Regions from separate parts of the Streptomyces hesseae genome, predicted to be linked through region 2. Evidence: riboswitches for the same ligand, from Rfam matches in the RefSeq annotation. Region 2 holds a riboswitch; each other region holds the start of a gene.
What was found. Region 2 has a riboswitch for cobalamin ahead of metE (5-methyltetrahydropteroyltriglutamate--homocysteine S-methyltransferase). Riboswitches for the same ligand answer to the same signal wherever they lie in the genome.
Positions count from the first base shown of each region.

Region 1: it holds a riboswitch for cobalamin, as region 2 does, so the genes downstream of both, RM609_RS28375 (ribonucleoside-diphosphate reductase subunit alpha) here and metE (5-methyltetrahydropteroyltriglutamate--homocysteine S-methyltransferase) in region 2, are expected to answer to the same signal.
Region 3: it holds a riboswitch for cobalamin, as region 2 does, so the genes downstream of both, nicT (Nickel transporter NicT) here and metE (5-methyltetrahydropteroyltriglutamate--homocysteine S-methyltransferase) in region 2, are expected to answer to the same signal.

Region 1 covers NZ_JAVRFI010000025.1:52,963-59,052, forward strand. The annotation lists gene RM609_RS28360 (tetratricopeptide repeat protein) at 1-88, shown strand, start outside; gene def (peptide deformylase) at 180-821, shown strand; gene RM609_RS28370 (ribonucleotide-diphosphate reductase subunit beta) at 937-1,953, opposite strand; gene RM609_RS28375 (ribonucleoside-diphosphate reductase subunit alpha) at 1,953-4,361, opposite strand; cobalamin riboswitch at 4,520-4,646, opposite strand; gene mctP (monocarboxylate uptake permease MctP) at 4,827-6,090, opposite strand, start outside.
Region 2 covers NZ_JAVRFI010000001.1:238,014-244,103, reverse strand. The annotation lists gene RM609_RS01100 (enoyl-CoA hydratase/isomerase family protein) at 1-204, opposite strand, end outside; gene RM609_RS01095 (acyl-CoA dehydrogenase family protein) at 219-1,367, opposite strand; gene RM609_RS01090 (CoA-acylating methylmalonate-semialdehyde dehydrogenase) at 1,373-2,872, opposite strand; gene RM609_RS01085 (CbtA family protein) at 3,078-3,836, opposite strand; gene RM609_RS01080 (CbtB domain-containing protein) at 3,856-4,095, opposite strand; cobalamin riboswitch at 4,462-4,678, shown strand; gene metE (5-methyltetrahydropteroyltriglutamate--homocysteine S-methyltransferase) at 4,818-6,090, shown strand, end outside.
Region 3 covers NZ_JAVRFI010000004.1:379,559-385,648, forward strand. The annotation lists gene RM609_RS09755 (YIP1 family protein) at 1-490, opposite strand, end outside; gene RM609_RS09760 (APC family permease) at 563-2,155, opposite strand; cobalamin riboswitch at 2,305-2,517, shown strand; gene nicT (Nickel transporter NicT) at 2,548-3,672, shown strand; gene RM609_RS09770 (hypothetical protein) at 3,689-3,901, opposite strand; partial or broken gene RM609_RS09775 (sensor histidine kinase) at 3,976-5,134, opposite strand; gene RM609_RS09780 (response regulator transcription factor) at 5,127-5,837, opposite strand; gene uvrA (excinuclease ABC subunit UvrA) at 5,989-6,090, shown strand, end outside.

The DNA.
Region 1 (6,090 bases), on a different contig from region 2:
GCCCGGCCTGGTGCGCGGCCTGCTGGACGGCTGGGTCGCCGACAGCCCCGACACCCGCGAGTGGCGGGATCTCGAAGAGGTCTGCTGAGCTCGCGCCCCGGCCCCCGTACCCTGTATGGGGCCCTATGGGTTCAGGGCAAGATATTGCTTTCGGGTTGTGAGAGAGGCGTACGGCGGAGATGTCGCAGCAAGACACTGAGCAGTCGGTGAACGACGAGCCGAAGAGCGAGTTCATCGTGGACACCGAGAACTGCGAGGAGCGCGAGCTCGCGCACCGCGAGCGGGGCACCTCCCGTCCGATCACCGTCGTCGGCAACCCGGTCCTGCACAAGGAGTGCCGGGACGTCACCGAGTTCGACGAGAAGCTCGCGCAGCTGGTCGACGACATGTTCGCCAGCCAGCGCACCGCCGAGGGCGTCGGCCTGGCCGCCAACCAGATCGGCGTCGACCTCAAGGTCTTCGTCTACGACTGCCCCGACGACGAGGGCGTCCGCCACGTCGGCCACGTCATCAACCCCGTCCTGGACGACCTGCCGGCCGACCGCCGCATCCTGGACGACTCCAACGAGGGCTGCCTGTCCGTGCCGACGGCCTACGCCGCCCTCGCCCGCCCCGACTACGCCGTCGTGCGCGGTCAGGACATCCACGGCAACCCGATCGCCGTCGAGGGCACCGGCTACTTCGCCCGCTGCCTCCAGCACGAGACGGACCACCTGTACGGCTACCTGTACATCGACCGTCTGTCGAAGCGGGACCGCAAGGACGCGCTTCGCCAGATGGCGGAGGGTACGCCGCGGTATCCGGTCGTCGCCAACGACTAGTCGTCATGACGAAGGGCCCGTACGGAATGTTTCCGTACGGGCCCTTCGCCGTGTTGTCAGAACCTGCGGACCGGCCGTGGCCGGTCGCGCAGTTCCCCGCGCCCCTTACAGGGGCTTAGAACTCCTCGTCGAACCCGACCGTGCCCTCGACCGCCACCTGGTACGCGGACGCGCGGCGCTCGAAGAAGTTGGTCAGCTCCTGGACGTTCTGGAGCTCCATGAAGGAGAAAGGGTTCTCCGAGCCGAAGACCGGGGCGAAGCCCAGGCGCTGGAGGCGCTGGTCGGCGACGCACTGGAGGTACTCGCGCATGGACTCGGTGTTCATGCCCGGCAGGCCGTCACCGCACAGGTCGCGGCCGAACTGGAGCTCGCACTCCACGGCCTCCTTCAGCATGTCGGTGACCTGCTGCTGGAGCTCGTCGTCGAAGAGCTCGGGCTCCTCCTGGCGGACGGTGTCCACGACCTCGAACGCGAAGTTCATGTGCATGGTCTCGTCGCGGAAGACCCAGTTGGTGCCGGTCGCCAGGCCGTGCAGCAGGCCGCGGCTGCGGAACCAGTACACGTAGGCGAAGGCGCCGTAGAAGAACAGGCCCTCGATGCAGGCCGCGAAGCAGATCAGGTTGAGCAGGAAGCGACGGCGGTCGGCCTTCGTCTCCAGGCGGTCGATCTTCTCGACCTCGTTGATCCACTTGAAGCAGAACTGCGCCTTCTCGCGGATGGAGGGGATGTTCTCCACCGCGTCGAACGCCGCGGCGCGGTCGTCCGGGTCGGGCAGGTAGGTGTCGAGCAGCGTCAGATAGAACTGGACGTGCACGGCCTCCTCGAACAGCTGCCGCGACAGGTAGAGGCGCGCCTCGGGCGAGTTGATGTGCTTGTACAGCGTCAGCACGAGGTTGTTCGCCACGATCGAGTCGCCGGTCGCGAAGAACGCGACCAGGCGGCCGATCATGTGCTGCTCGCCCGGGGACAGCTTGGCGAGGTCGGCGACGTCCGAGTGGAGGTCGACCTCCTCGACGGTCCAGGTGTTCTTGATCGCGTCGCGGTAGCGGTCGTAGAAGTCCGGGTACCGCATGGGGCGCAGCGTCAGCTCGAAGCCCGGGTCGAGCAGGTTCTTCTGTTCGGTGGAGCTCATTACTGGCAGGCCTCGCAGGACTCGGGGTTCTCAAGGGAGCAGGCGATGGCGTCCTCGTCGGGCGCGACCTGCTGCACCGGGATGGTCGCGGCGGTCGCGGCGGCGGCACCGCCGGACGCCGCGCGGGCGATCCGGGTCGCCGGGCGGGAGCGCAGGTAGTACGTCGTCTTGATGCCCTGCTTCCAGGCGTACGCGTACATCGAGCTGAGCTTGCCGATGGTCGGGGAGGCCATGAACAGGTTCAGCGACTGGCTCTGGTCCAGGTACGGCGTACGGGCCGCGGCCATGTCGATCAGGGCGCGCTGCGGGATCTCCCAGGCCGTGCGGTACAGGTCGCGGACCTCCTGCGGGATCCACTTCATGTCCTGGACGGAGCCGTTGGCCTCGGTCATGGCCTCGCGGGTGGCGCGGTCCCACACGCCGAGCTTCTTGAGGTCCTCCACCAGGTAGGTGTTGACCTGGAGGAACTCACCCGAGAGCGTCTCGCGCTTGAACAGGTTGGAGACCTGCGGCTCGATGCACTCGTAGACGCCGGCGATGGAGGCGATGGTCGCCGTCGGGGCGATGGCGAGCAGCAGCGAGTTGCGCATGCCGACCTCGGCGATGCGGGCGCGCAGCGCCTCCCAGCGGTCCTCCCACGCGGCGACGGCGTTGGGGTAGTGGTCCGGGTGGAGCACACCGCGGGCGGTGCGGGTCGCGGCCCAGGCCGGGTGGGGGCCGTGGCGCTCGGCGAGGTCCGCGGAGGCCTCGTACGCCGCCAGCATGATCCGCTCGGAGATCTTGGTGGACAGCTCCTTCGCCTCGGCCGAGTCGAAGGCCAGGCGCAGCCGGAAGAAGACGTCCTGGAGGCCCATGAGGCCCAGGCCCACCGGGCGCCAGCGGCTGTTGGAGCTGCCGGCCTGCTCGGTCGGGTAGAAGTTGATGTCCACGACGCGGTCGAGGAAGGTGACGGCCGTACGGACCGTACGGTCGAGCTTCTCCCAGTCCATCTCGCCGTCGGCACCGAGGTGCTGCGCGAGGTTGACCGAGCCCAGGTTGCAGACCGCGGTCTCGCCGTCGTTGGTGACCTCGAGGATCTCGGTGCAGAGGTTCGAGGAGTGGACGACCGCGCCCTTCTCGGCCGTCTGGTTGGCCGTGCGGTTGGCGGCGTCCTTGAAGGTCATCCAGCCGTTGCCGGTCTGCGCGAGGGTGCGCATCATCCGGGCGTAGAGCACACGCGCCGGGATGGTCTTGACGGCCTTGCCCTCGGCCTCGTACTTGCGGTACGCGGCGTCGAACTCGTCGCCGTAGAGGTCGACCAGGTCCGGGGTGTCGGCGGGGGAGAAGAGCGACCAGTCCGCGTCCGTCTCGACGCGGCGCATGAACTCGTCCGGGATCCAGTGCGCGATGTTGAGGTTGTGGGTGCGGCGGGCCTCCTCACCGGTGTTGTCGCGGAGCTCCAGGAACTCCTCGATGTCGGCGTGCCAGGTCTCCAGGTAGACACAGGCCGCGCCCTTGCGGCGGCCGCCCTGGTTGACGGCGGCGACGGAGGCGTCGAGGGTGCGCAGGAACGGCACGATGCCGTTGGAGTGACCGTTGGTGCCCCGGATCAGCGAGCCGCGCGAGCGGATGCGCGAGTACGACAGGCCGATGCCGCCCGCGTGCTTCGACAGACGCGCCACCTGGTGGTAGCGGTCGTAGATGGAGTCCAGCTCGTCCAGCGGGGAGTCCAGCAGGTAGCAGGACGACATCTGCGGGTGGCGGGTGCCGGAGTTGAACAGCGTCGGGGAGGACGGCAGGTACGAGAGGGTGCTCGTCAGCCGGTACAGCTCCGCGACGTCGTCCAGGGCCCGCTCCGAGTGGTCCTCGGCGAGACCGCAGGCCACGCGCAGCAGGAAGTGCTGCGGGGTCTCGATCACGTCGCGGTGGATCGGGTGGCGCAGCAGGTAACGGCTGTGCAGGGTGCGCAGGCCGAAGTAGCCGAAGCGGTCGTCCGCGCCGTCCGTGAGGGCGGCCTCGACGAGGGCGTCCAGACGTGCGGCGTGGGTGCGGACGAAGGCGGCCGTGTCGTCGGCGATGAGCCCCTCGCGGTGTCCGACCTCGACAGAGGCGGAGAAGGAGGTGGCGCCCTGGCCGGCCGCCTCGTCGGCGATGGCCAGGGTGAGCAGGCGCGCGGCGAGCTTGGAGTACTCGGGCTCCTCCGAGATGAGGCCGGCGGCGGCCTCGGTGGCGAGGGAGCGCAGCTCGGCGTCGTCCGCGGCGGCGCTGCGGCCGCGGAGCGCGGCGGCGGCGACCTTGCCGGGGTCGGTGGCCGGAAGGTCGGCGGTGAGGTCGGTCAGGGTGCGCAGGAGCGCGGTCCCGGGGCCGCCGGTCGCTTCCGCGTTCGCTGAGACCGGAGCTGAAACCGGATCTGCGGGCGCGATGGTCACTGAGGCTCTCCCTCGCTCGGCTGGGTGGGCCGGGCGGGAGAGCGATGGCCGCGCACGCGCATGCCACTTGCACCAGGGCATGCCTCGTAGGCGTCCATCGGCCCAACCCGCGAGGCCCGGACGAATTCAACGCCCATGACCGAGCCGGGGCAGGCTCGGTGGTGGGCGCGCTGTCGGCAGGTCGTCGGACTTCAGGTGCGCTGGGTATATGCGCACACATACACCGTTGCGGGACAGTTCCGGATTTCCACCGGATTCCCCTGCGACGACAGCGGAGACGAGCATACATCTAGTGCCGGGTCTCGCACGCGCCCCCACATGTTGTGTCGTCGCGTCATGAGACGGTCGCGGAATGTGCTAACGGGCGTACCTGGAAGGGCAAGAGAAGAGGGCCGCCACGCCCCCTGGGCGGGGATGTGGCGGCCCTCCGGGGGGCCTCCGGGCGGTGGTCCCGGGGGTGGCGGGTCAGTGCCCGCCGGGGGCTCCTGCGGTGGCCGGCGGGAGGTCCGCGCTGACCCCCGGGTCACCGGCGTCGGCCGTGTAGTCCGAGGGCCGGGTCCGGTCCTCGCCGTCGGGCACCTTCAGCGCCTTGAGGACGACCGTCGCGACGATGACGACGATCACGTTAAGGATAAAGGCGGTAAGTCCGATATATCCCTTTTCCCCAATAAAGGGGATGAGGTTGGTGTTCCCGAAGTGGTCCTGGGTGGCGCTCGGTGTGGCGTACGCCCGCCACGTCCCGTACGTCATACCGGCCGCCCAGCCCGCGAGCAGCGCCCAGCGGTGGGGCCAGCGGGTGAAGAGCCCGCCGACGAGCGCGGGCACGGTCTGGAGGATCCAGATGCCGCCCAGCAGCTGGAAATTGATGGCGACCGTTTTGTCCATGGTGAGGACGAAAACGAGCGCGCCGACCTTGACCAGCAGGGACGCGAGCTTCGATACCTTCGCCTCGTGTTCGGGGGAGGCGTCCGGTTTGAGGAAGTCCTTGTAGATGTTGCGGGTGAAGAGATTTGCTGCGGCGATCGACATGATGGCCGCCGGTACGAGCGCGCCGATGCCGATCGCGGCGAAGGCCACCCCGGTGAACCAGTCCGGGAACATGTCCTCGAAGAGCTGGGGGATCGCCAGCTGGCCGTTCTTCACCTTCACCCCGGCGGCGATGGCCATGAAGCCGAGCATCGCCAGCAGGCCCAGCATCAGGGAGTAGAGGGGAAGGATGGTGGTGTTCCGGCGGATGACATTGCGGCTCCTGCTGGAGAGGACCGCCGTCACCGAGTGCGGATAGAGGAAGAGCGCCATCGCCGAGCCGAGCGCCAGCGTCGCGTAAGCCCACTGCGTCTCCGCTCCCGGGATCAGCGAACCCCGGGGTTTTCCGGTAGCGGGATTCTCGGTCGCGAACGCCTCGCCGGCCTTGCCGAAGATGTGCTCGAAGCCGCCCAGTCTGATCGGTATGTAGATGATCGCCACGATGATCACGATGTAGATCAGCGCGTCCTTGACGAAGGCGATCAGCGCTGGGGCGCGCAGCCCGGCGGAGTAGGTGTAGGCCGCGAGCACGCCGAAGGCGATGAGCAGTGGCAGGTCCTTGACGAACCAGTTGGTGTTCTCGCCGCCGCCGACGCCCATGACGTCGAGCACCGCCTGGATGCCGACCAGTTGCAGCGCGATGTACGGCATCGTGGCCAGGATCCCGGTCACCGCGAGGGCGAGGGAGAGGCCGCGGGAGCCG
Region 2 (6,090 bases):
GATGTCGCCGCCCGCGCACAGCCCGCGCTCGCCCGCGCCGGTGATCACGACGGTTTCGACGGCCGGGTCGTGCTCCCAGGCGGTGAGGGCCTCGTCGATGCGGGAGACCATGGCGTGGGTGAGGGCGTTGAGGGCCTTGGGGCGGTTGAGAACGATATGGGCGGCCCGGCCCTCGACCCGGAACAGTACGGAATCGTCGCTCATCGGCCGGTTGTCGTTCATCGGCCGGCCCCCGTCAGGCCGCGGGCCACGATGAGGCGCATGATCTCGTTCGTTCCCTCCAGGATCCGGTGGACCCGGAGATCGCGGACGATCTTCTCGACGCCGTACTCGTTGAGGTAGCCGTACCCGCCGTGGAGTTGCAGCGCCTGGTCGGCGACGTTGTACCCGGTGTCGGTGGCGAAACGTTTCGCCATGGCGCACAGCTGGGGCGCCTGGGGATCGCCGCGGTCCAGCGCCTCGGCGGCCTGGCGGACCAGGGCGCGGGCGGCGGTCAGCTCGGTGGCCATGTCGGCGAGGCGGAAGCGCAGGGCCGGGGAGTCGATGAGGGACTCCCCGAAGGCCTGCCGGTCGGTGAGGTAGGCCAGGGTGCGGTCGAGGGCGCTCTGGGCGCCGCCGAGGGAGCAGGCGGCGATGCCGAGCCGGCCGCCGTTGAGCCCGCTCATGGCGATGCGGAAGCCCTCGCCCTCGCCGCCGAGCAGCCGGTCGGCGGGGATCCGGACGCCGTCGAGGATCACCTGGCGGGTGGGCTGGGCGTTCCAGCCCATCTTCTTCTCGTTGGGGCCGAAGGACAGGCCGGGGTCGTCGCGGTGGACGAGGAAGGCGGAGACGCCGCGCGCACCGGAGCCGCCGGTGCGGGCCATGACGATGTAGACGTCGGTCGAGCCCGCTCCCGAGATGAACTGCTTGACGCCGTCGAGGACGTACTCGTCGCCGTCCCGGTCGGCGCGGGTGGTCAGCGCGGCGGCGTCGGAGCCCGCGCCCGGCTCGGTGAGGCAGTAGCTGCCGAGGGTCTCCATCGAGCACAGGCCGGGCAGATAACGGGCGCGCTGGGCGTCGTCGCCGTAGCGGTCGATCATCCAGGCGACCATGTTGTGGATGGAGAAGTAGCCGGCGACGGAGGGGCAGCCCGTGGCCAGGCTCTCGAAGACGAGGACGCCGTCGGCGCGGGTGAGGCCGGAGCCGCCGGACTCCTCGCGGACGTAGACGCCGCCGAGGCCGAGGTCGGCGCCCTTGCGGAGGACGTCGACGGGGAAGTGCTTGTCGCGGTCCCAGTCGACGGCGTTCGGGGCGAGGTGCTCGCGGGCGAAGTCGAGGGTGGTCTCGGCTATGGCGCGCTGGTCCTCGGTGAGGAAGGTGGTCGTCATGGCGGTCAGCCCATCGTCGGGATCGTGAAGCTCGCGCCCTCCTTGACCCCCGAGGGCCAGCGCGAGGTGACGGTCTTGGTGCGGGTGTAGAAGCGGATGGCGTCGGGGCCGTGCTGGTTGAGGTCGCCGAAGCCGGACCGCTTCCAGCCGCCGAAGGTGTGGTAGGCGACGGGCACGGGGATCGGGACGTTGACGCCGATCATGCCGGTGTCCACGCGGCGGGTGAAGTCGCGGGCGGTGTCCCCGTCGCGGGTGAAGAGGGCGACGCCGTTGCCGAAGGGGTGCTCGCTGGGCAGCCGCAGGGCCTCCTCGTAGTCCGCGGCGCGGACCACCGACAGCACGGGGCCGAAGATCTCCTCCTGGTAGATCCGCATGTCCGGGGTGACGCGGTCGAAGAGGGTGGCGCCGGCGAAGAAGCCGTTCTCGTGGCCCGGCAGGACGAAGTCCCGGCCGTCGACGACCAGTTCCGCGCCCTCCTCGACGCCCAGGTCGACGTAGCCGCGCACCCGGTCGACGGCGTCGCGGCCGACGAGCGGGCCGAAGTCCGCCTCGGGGTCGTCGGAGCGGCCGATGCGGAGGGTGCCGATGCGCTCCTTGAGCTTGGCGACGAGCGCGTCGGCGGTCTCCTCGCCGACGGGCACGGCCACCGAGATGGCCATGCAGCGCTCCCCGGCGGAGCCGTAGCCGGCGCCGATGAGCGCGTCGACGGCCTGGTCGAGGTCGGCGTCGGGCATCACGATCATGTGGTTCTTGGCGCCGCCGAAGCACTGGGCGCGCTTGCCGTGGGCGGCGGCGGTGGCGTAGATGTGCGCGGCGATCGGGGTGGAGCCGACGAAGCCGACGGCCGCGACGCGCGGGTCCTCAAGGAGGACGTCCACGCTCTCCTTGTCGCCGTTGAGGACGTTGAGGACGCCCGGCGGAAGGCCCGCCTCCAGGAACAGCTCGGCGAGCCGCAGCGGTACGGACGGGTCGCGCTCGGAGGGCTTGAGGATGAAGGCGTTGCCGCAGGCGATCGCGGGGGCGGCCTTCCACAGCGGGATCATCGCGGGGAAGTTGAACGGGGTGATGCCGGCCGCGACGCCGATCGGGCGGCGCAGGGAGTGCACGTCGATGCCGGTGCCGGCGTTGTCCGTGAACTCGCCCTTGAGCAGGTGCGGAATGCCCGCCGCGAACTCCACCACCTCCAGGCCGCGCTGGATGTCGCCGAGCGCGTCGGGGACGGTCTTGCCGTGCTCGGAGGACAGCAGCCGGGCCAGCGCGTCCTTCTCGCCCTCGACCAGCTGGAGGAAGCGCAGCAGGACCCGGGCCCGGCGCTGGGGGTTCCACTCGCCCCACTCGCGCTGGGCGCGGACCGCGTCGGCGATGGCCGCCTCGGTCTCCGCGCGGTTCGCCAGGGGTACCCGGGCCTGGATCTCGCCGGTGTTGGGGTCGTACACATCGCCGAAGGCCCCGGATGTTCCCGGGGTGTGCTTTCCGCCGATGAAGTGGGTCAGTTCACGGACCATGGAAGCCTGCTCTCATCAGGTGAGATCCGGGGACAGGCACGGCGGGGCCGCGGGCGCGCGCCCTTGTGGGGCGCGGTCCGTCCTGTCCGTCCTCGTGGTGCCCCCGAACATATAGTTGGACGTCCTACTAAGTCCAGAGTCGAAAAAACGTGCGAGGCGGCCGGGTGGCCGCCCCGCACGCCGGGGACGGGAGAAACGGAATCGGTCAGGAGACGGGTTCGGCCACCTCCTGGGCCGAGTGGTCGGGGCCGGCCCGGTGGACGAGCAGCCGTTCGGCCAGGTGCCCGAAGAGCAGCCCGAAGCCCGCCCACAGGACGCACTGGATGGCCAGGGCCGCGAGGCGGAACCGCCACAGCACGGTGGCCGGGAAGTCCGCGGGCACCTCGTCGACCACGGGCAGGAAGGCGTACGCCACCCCCGCCATCAGCACGAACGCCGCCACCGCGACGACGCCGGCCCACCAGGTGCCCAGCCGGGGGGCCAGTGCGCGGCCCAGGAAGATCGCGGCGACGCCCAGCAGGACGCTGAGCACGATCATCAGGAAGTACAGCGCGGTGCGCTTGCCGATGGTGTCGGGGTCGCCGACGGACGGCGGATTGGCCGGGTACTTGAGGAACGGCACCACATAGACCACCAGCAGCCCGCCCAGCGAGAGCAGGGCCGCCGTGGCGCGCGGGCCGATCCGGCCGATCCGGCCCAGGGCCACGCAGAAGGCCAGCGCGGCGATGCCGCCGAGCGCGACGCCGTAGACCAGGACGCCGGTCGCCAGCCCGGCGGTGGACTGGAGGGTGCGGCTGACCAGCTCCACGCCGTGGTCGTCGTGGCTGTGGGCCTCCTCGAAACCGATGGCCCGGTCCACGGACGGCTCACCGAGCAGATAGGCCACGAGCAGCGCGAGGCACCCCGCCGCCAGCCCGGCGAGCATGCCGCGCACCAGGAGCGACCGTACGGAGACGGTGTTCACGAGAGGGACTCCCCGGCGATCAGTGGCACGGGAAGCCGAGCAGGTGGCGTCCGTCGTGGACCCACTCGTGGACGCCCTCGCCGGACAGCAGCGAGGTGGCGCCCTGTTCGGCGCCGACGAAGTACAGCAGGATCAGCATGAGCAGCCCGAAGAAGACCGCCCACGGGGCGATCGCCTTCAGGGATATGGGCGCGACCTCCGGCCGGGCGGACGAGCCGGAGACGGGAGCGCCGGGCGTGGGAACGGCGGAATAGGCCATGATCAAACCTCCTGGGGGAAACACGCGTCCCAGAACTAGGGGTTCTTGGACGACGGGAGGCGGGTCTGACTCCCCGGGCGTCGCCGCGCTGCCGCGAGCGTTCGGCCGGATTCACAGTGGCGCGACCGTGCCGGATTCCCACCGGCTTCCGTCACCCCGTCGTCATGTCCACGCGACCGTACCGTTCAGGCCAACGTTGCGCCATGGGGCGAGGGGATGCGCACCGGCGTACGAACCGGCGGACGCGCCAGGATCGCGCGCTGCGGACGAGCCTGCTCCGCCCCCGCGCCGGCCGTTCACCTCCTGTCTGTGACCGGTATGTGATCGGTATGTGAACAGGGCTGTTCGGCGGGCGACTTCTGTGCCTACGCTGACCACGCAGCCGGTTCGCCCTGCCCGCCAGGCAGACGCGTCGCAAGAGGGAACCCGGTGGGAATCCGGGACTGCCCCGCAGCGGTGTGCGGGAACGACCGCCGTCATACGCACTGGGCCCGGCGGGCCCGGGAAGCGACGGCCATTAGGTGTCCGCCCTCGGGTGGACGTGCCCGCGAGTCCGAAGACCTGCCCGCTGCCCGCGCGCGAACGGATCGCGCGCGGAGATCCCGGTGACCCCGAGGGCGGGTCGGCGCGCACGGACGAGCACTCGGCGGCTCGCCCGCACCGACGCGACCCCTCGCGGCCCCTCCGGGATCCCGGAAGACGAGCTCGCGAAGGAGAGTTCCGTGACCAGCAAGTCCGCAGCCGCGGCAGCCCGGGCCACCGTGTACGGCTACCCCCGTCAGGGACGGGACCGGGAACTGAAGAAGGCCGTCGAAGGCTACTGGAAGGGCGCTGTCACCGCCGCCGCCCTGCGCCGGACCGCCGCCGGACTGCGCGCCGCCACATGGCGCGATCTCGACGCCGCCGGCCTTCATGAGGTCCCCACCGGTGACTTCTCGTACTACGACCACGTCCTCGACACCAGCGTCATGGTCGGCGCGATCCCCGCCCGCCACCGCGCGGCCTTCGCGGCCGACCCCCTGGACGGCTACTTCACCATGGCACGCGGCACCCAGGACGTGGCGCCCCTGGAGATGACCAAGTGGTTCGACACCAACTACCACTACCTCGTCCCGGAGCTCGGCCCCGACACCGTCTTCACCGCCGACCCCGCCAAACAACTCGGCGAACTCCAGGAAGCCCTGGCCCTCGGCCTCGCCGCCCGGCCCGTCCTCGTCGGACCGGTCACCTACCTCCTGCTCGCCAAGCCCGCCCCCGGCGCCCCGGCCGGCTTCGACCCGCTCACCCTCCTGGACCGGCTGCTGCCCGTCTACGCCGAGGTGCTCACCGCGCTGCGCGCCGCCGGGGCCGAGTGGGTCCAGCTGGACGAGCCCGCCCTCGTCCAGGACCGCACCCCGGCCGAACTGAACGCGGCCACCCGCGCCTACCGCGACCTCGGGGCCCTGACGGACCGGCCGAAACTCCTCGTCGCCTCCTACTTCGACCGCCTGGGCGAGGCCCTGCCCGTGCTGGCCAAGGCCCCCGTCGACGGCCTCGCCCTGGACTTCACCGGCCCCGCCGCCGCCAACCTCGACGACCTCGCGGCCGCCGGCGGACTGCCCGGCAAACGGCTCGTCGCGGGCGTCGTCGACGGCCGCAACGTCTGGATCAACGACCTGACGGCGTCGCTGGCCACCCTCGCCACCCTCCTCGGCCTCGCCGACCGTGTGGACGTCGCCGCCTCCAGCTCCCTCCTCCACGTCCCCCTCGACGCCACCGCCGAACGCGACATCGACCCGCGGATCGCCCGCTGGCTCGCGTTCGCCCGTCAGAAGACCACCGAGATCGTCACCCTCGCCCGCGGCCTCGGCCACGGCACCGCCGCCATCGCCGGCGAACTCGCCGCCAACCGCGCCGACCTGGCCTCCCGCGCCGGCTCCGCCCTCACCCACGACCCGGCCGTCCGCGCCCGCACCACCGCCGTCACCGGCGACGACGCCCGCCGCTCGCTGCCCT
Region 3 (6,090 bases), on a different contig from region 2:
GTATCAGCAGCGTGGCGAGCGCGTAGCCGAAGGCCGCCGTCACCGACGCGGCGGCGCGCACCGGCACCGAACCGGACGGCAGCCAGGTGTCGAGGATCAGCCGGGGCAGATCGCTCGCCCAGAACAGCACGACGAACAGGCTCGCCGTGGGGGCGAACCTGCCGTTGCCGCCGAGCCGGCGGGCGATGGCGTGCGTGGCGGCGCCCAGCAGCAGACTGGCGAGCATCATCACCAGCGAGCCGATGGCCATGGCCTCCAGCGCCAGCAGGGGGCTGACCCCCCACTGCACCCAGAAGGAGTCGTTGGCCAGCGTCCCCAGCGCCCCGCACAGCAGGGACAGGAAGGCCGCCGCTCCCCAGACGCTCCGGTCCCGCGCCTCGTCGAGGACCTCGACGGGCCGGTACCAGAGCCCGAATATGAGGCGGTGCCAGAGCAGCTTGCGCGGCTGGGCACCGGGGGCGCGTGGGGGAGGGGCAGTGGTCACAGGCATGGGTGCCGTTTTATCACCGTTCGGCCGGACCGCAGGAGTCCGGGCGGCCCGGCCGGTGGAGCGGACGCCCCGTCAGGCCGGGGTGGGCGCCACGCCGCCGGGGCCCGTGCCGGGGTCCGGATCGTCGTCCCCCGCGTCGGTGACAGGCCCGCCGGAGACGGCCGTCACGGGCTCGGCGAGCCCGATGGCGGAGACCCCTCCGGGCAGGTACTCCTCACTGATCTCCCGCGGCCCGAACGGCCACACCTTCTCCCTCGCCGCCCACAGCACGAAGGCCACGCACCCCGCGCCCACCCAGGCCAGCGACCACTCGATGGGATGGCGGCCGGGGGAGTTCCGGTCGGCGAAGCCGTAGATCACCAGCCAGCCCGCCAGCGCCACCAGGCTCGGCAGCGGATAGAGCCACGTCCGGTACGGGCGCGGCAGTCCCGGTTGCCGGCGCCGCAGCACGGTCAAGGCCAGTACCTGCGACAGCGCCTGAAGGATCACCATGACCGCCATCAGCAACTGGATGATCGTCGCCAGGTCGGTATGACGGCCGATCAGGAAGCCGACGGCCGAGACCAGTCCCATCGTCGTCAGGGGCAGCACCGGGAAGCGCAGCCGCGGGTGGAGGGCGCCGAAGCGGCGGAAGAAGACGTTCTCCCGCGCGGCGTCCACGGGGATGCGCGAGCCGCCCAGGAGCCCGGTGAAGACCGACGCGAAGGCCGTGACGAGGATCAGCACGGTGACGACGTCCGCCGCGCCCTTGCCCCACGTCTGCTCCATGACCGCCGAGGCCACGGAGGACCCGGCCGTGGAGTCGGGGTCCAGCATCTCCCGCCAGTCGACGACGCCCAGGGTGCCGATCTGGAGCAGCAGATAGATGGCCATGATGCCGAGGATCGAGTAGATGATGGAACGTGGCATCACACGCCCGGGGTCCTTGATCTCGGCGCCCATGTAGGCGACGGTGCTGTAGCCCCCGTAGTCGTAGATGCCGATGGTCAGGCCCGCCGCGAAGCCCAGCCAGAACTGACCGGTCGTGAGGTCGAAGGCGCCCGCCGGGTAGGTGAAGGCCCGGTCCGGGCTGAAGTGGGTGAACGCGGCGACGATGACCAGGACGACGGAGGCGATCATCACGCACCACAGCACGGCCGTGATCCGCGCGATGCTCTCCACCCGCCGCCACAGCAGCCCGACGACCACCACGACGAACGCCAGGCCCGTCAGATCGCCCTGGGTCTGCGTCATGCCCGGCCAGAGATAGCCCAGGTACTGGACGAAACCGATCACACCCGTGGCCATGGCCAGCGGGATGAAGAGCATCGCCGTCCACACGAACAGGAACGGCACCAATCTGCCGGTCCGGTACTGGAACGCCTGCCGCAGATAGACATAGCTGCCGCCCGCGCCGGGCATCGCCGCGCCCAGCTCGGCCCACACCAGCCCGTCGGCCAGTGCCAGCACCGCCCCGGCGACAAAGCCGATGACCGCCTGTGGCCCGCCGAAGGAGGCCACCATCAGCGGAATGGTGACGAACGGTCCTATGCCGCACATCTGGCTCATATTGATGGCGGTGGCCTGGAACAGCCCGATACGGCGGACGAACGCCGACCGCTCTTCCGGAACCCCGGGCTCCGGTGTCCCGGGCCCCCGCTCGATGTCCCCTGCCGTGTCCGCCATTGGCGATCAGCCCTCTCTCGGCCGTCCGTCGAGGTCTTCCTGCACTCGTACACCGGGCCGCCCGGCGCGTCCATCACCTGCGGAGTGTCGGACCTTGCTGCGAGGAGATGGCAAGTGCCACATTCTCGCCCCGGAGCCCGGCCGGGACGTTATGGTTGCCCGGCCGTGGTGTTCGGGAAGACCGGTGAGGCCCCTCGTGGGCCGATTCCGGAGCGGCCCTCGCCACTGTGATCGGGGAGTGACCGTCCTCTTCCGCGCGCCCCGGCTCGTGGAGCCACTGGCAGCGTCCGGCTGCCGGGAAGGCGGGACGGTAACGCCAGTCACCCGTAAGCCAGGAGACCGGCCACGGCATCTCGAAATGATCCACGAGGTGCTGGAGCGTTCACCCCAAGATGTCCATATCCATAGCCACATCCACCGAACCGTCCCCGCCCGCCTTCCGCTGGCGGCGTGAGGACACCCTGCGGACCGCCGGCCTGCTGGCCGTCGTCGTCGCCCTCCACGTCGTCGCGTTCGGCGTGCTCTTCCTGCTGGTCGTGCCGAACCACTACACCGTCGGCTCCAAGGCCTTCGGCGTCGGCCTCGGCGTCACCGCCTACACCCTCGGCATGCGGCACGCCTTCGACGCCGACCACATCGCCGCCATCGACAACACCACCCGCAAGCTGATGGCGGACGGGCAGCGCCCGGTCTCCGTCGGCTTCTGGTTCGCCCTCGGCCACTCCAGCGTCGTCGTCCTGCTGACGCTGCTGGTCACCGGCGGCACCCGGCTGGCCGGGACGCTGATGAACGAGAACTCCACCACCCATCAGGCCCTCGGTGTCGTCGGCACCTCGGTCTCCGGCGGATTCCTCTACCTCATCGCCATCCTCAACCTCGTCGCCCTCGCCGGCATCATGAGGGTCTTCCGCGCCATGCGCGAGGGCCGCTACGACGAGGCCGAACTGGAGAAGCAGCTCGACTCGCGCGGCTTCATGAACCGCCTCCTGGGCCGTTTCACCCGCTCCATCAGCCGCCCCGGCCAGATGTACCCGCTGGGCTTCCTCTTCGGCCTGGGCTTCGACACCGCCACCGAGGTCACACTGATGGTCATGGCGGGCAGCGGCGCCGCCGCCGGGCTGCCCTGGTACGCGATCCTGTGCCTGCCGTTGCTGTTCGCGGCCGGCATGAGCCTGTTCGACACGCTCGACGGCACGTTCATGAACTTCGCCTACCAGTGGGCGTTCTCCAACCCCGTCAGAAAGGTCTACTACAACCTCACCATCACCGGGCTGTCCATCGCCGTAGCCTTCCTCATCGGCACCATCGAGCTGGTGGGCGTGCTCCACGAGAAGCTCGGCCTGGACGACGCGGTGACCGGCTGGATCGCGGGGCTGAACCTCGACAACGTCGGTTTCGTCATCGTCGGGCTGTTCGTGGTGGTCTGGGCCGTCGCCCTCGGCTACTGGCGCTTCGCCAAGGTCGAACAGCGCTGGGCGGCACGGACGGCTGCCGCCGGGGCGGGCGCGGACGGCTGAGGCCCCGGCCGGGGGATCAGGGGCGTTCGCAGCCCTGGTTCGCGCACGCCTTGCGGGCGCTGATCACCGGGGGGCTGCTCCCGGCCGACTCCTCCCGCACGACCACCAGGGCCGGCCCGCCGCAGGTCAGGCACGTCCGGGTCGAGGGATCCCACTCCCGCTCGATCGCCGCGGCGATCCTGCGCAGGGGGTCGGCGTCGACATCTGACTCGGCTCCGGTGTCGGACATGGGCCATCCCGCTCCACGGTCGTCGCTGCTCGCTCTGCCGGCGGGTGCATCGTGACGCACGACCCCTGATCACGTCAGCGTGTTGGGCCGTGATCCCCCTTCACGGGGTGGCGCGGCCCCGCGCTGACGGCCGTCGGGAGCGTCACCTCGAACCGGCAGCCGCCGGGCACGTTGTGGACCGACGCCCGGCCCGCGTGGGCCTCGACGATGCCGCGGACGATCGCCAGGCCCAGCCCCGCGCCCCCCCGGCCGGGTCCGGGCCGCCGAGCCCCGCCAGCCCGTCTCGAAGACCCGGGGAAGATCCTCCTCCGGGATGCCGCCGCAGCCGTCCGTCACCGACACCACCACCGCGTCCGCCTCGCGCCGCGCGGCCACCGCGACCGTGCCGTCGGGCGGGGTCCGCCGGATCGCGTTCACCAGGAGGTTCCCCAGGACCCGGGTCATCTCCTTGCCGTCCACCTCCACCGGCGCGGCGTCCACACCGTCCCCCACCAGCCGCACCCCGTGCTCCCGCGCCAGCGGCCCGGCACCCGCCAGGGCCTCGTCCACCAGGTCGTACACCGACATCCGGCTCGGGCGCAGCGGCAGGGCGCCCGCGTGGATGCGGGAGAGCTCGAAGAGGTCGCCCACCATGGTGTTGAGCCGGTCGACCTCGGTGCGGATCTGCCGGTGGTAGCGCGCGGGGTCCTCGGCGACGCCGTCCTCCAGCGCCTCGGACATGGCGCGCAGCCCCGCCAGCGGGGTACGCAGGTCGTGGGAGATCCAGGCCACCAGTTCGCGCCGCGAGGCGTCGAGGGCGCGTTCGCGATCCCGGGACTCGGCCAGCTTGGCGCTGGTGGCGGCGAGCTCCCGGGAGAGCGCGTCGAGTTCCGCCGTGGCGCCGCCGCCGGGGGCGGCGAAGGTGCCGCCCTCGCCGAAGGACCGGGCCGCGCGGGTCAGCGCGGCGCTACGGGCCACCACCCAGCGGCCGAGCAGCAGGGCCGTGGCGAGCGAGACCACGGCGGCCATCGCGCACACCGTCGTCACGACCGTCAGGTCGTGCGCGGACAGGAACATCGCCTGGGCCACGGCCAGCGTCCCGGCCAGCATCGCCGTCACCGACACGGCGGCCACCACGGCGAGGGAGACCGTCACCGACCGGTGCCGCAGGAGCCGCAGCGCCAGCGCCCCCAGCAGCCCGGCGGCGGCCGCGCCGAGGAACGCGAACAGGGCGATGAGCAGCGTGTCACCCATTCCCGGCCGCCTCCCCGGGCGCCTCGAAGCGGTAGCCGACGCCCCATACGGTCCGGATCAGCACGGGATTCGCCGGGTCGTCCTCGATCTTGGCGCGCAGCCGGCGTACGTGCACGGTCACCGTCGACACGTCCCCGAAGTCCCAGCCCCACACCTCGCGCATCAGCTCCTCGCGGGTACAGGCACGCCCCGGATGGCGCAGAAGGAAGGCGAGCAGGTCGAACTCGCGGAGGGTGAGGGCGAGGTCGGTGCCGTTCCTGGTGGCGCGGCGGCCCGTGGTGTCCAGGGCCAGCCCGGCGGCCCGCAGGGGCGGGGCGCTCGTGGGCGCAGCCGCCGCATGGGTACGGCGGAGGACGGACTCCACGCGCAGGACGAGCTCGCGGGGGCTGAACGGTTTGGTGACGTAGTCATCCGCACCGACTTCCAGGCCCAGGATGCGGTCCTCTTCGTCGCCGCGGGCCGTCAGCATGATGACCGGGAGGTGGTCATGCGTCCGGCGCAGGGCGCGGCAGACCTCCAGGCCGTCCAGGCCGCCGGGGAGCATGAGGTCGAGGACGACCAGGTCGGGGCGGTGGCGCGCCGCTTCGGTGAGGGCGGCTTCGCCGTTCTCGGTGCGGGTGACGGTGTGGCCTGCCTTTTGCAGGTAGCCGGTGACGACCTCGGCGACGGTGGGGTCGTCTTCCACGACGAGGATGTGGTGCATGTGGTCAGCTTCGCAGCCGGCCGAGGGGGGTGCGGGGTCGGGTGCGGCCCGGTGGTCCGGTTGTGCCCACCCTCCCCCAGCTACCGCTGGGAGGTGCCCCCAGCCCAGCGGGACGATTGCCCACAACCTCCGGGGACGTAGTATCGGGCTGATGCACGACCCCCACGTTCGCGTCCGCGGTGCGAAGACGCACAATCTCAAAGGCGTCGACGTCGACATCCCCCGCGACGCCCTCGTCGTCTTCACCGGTGTC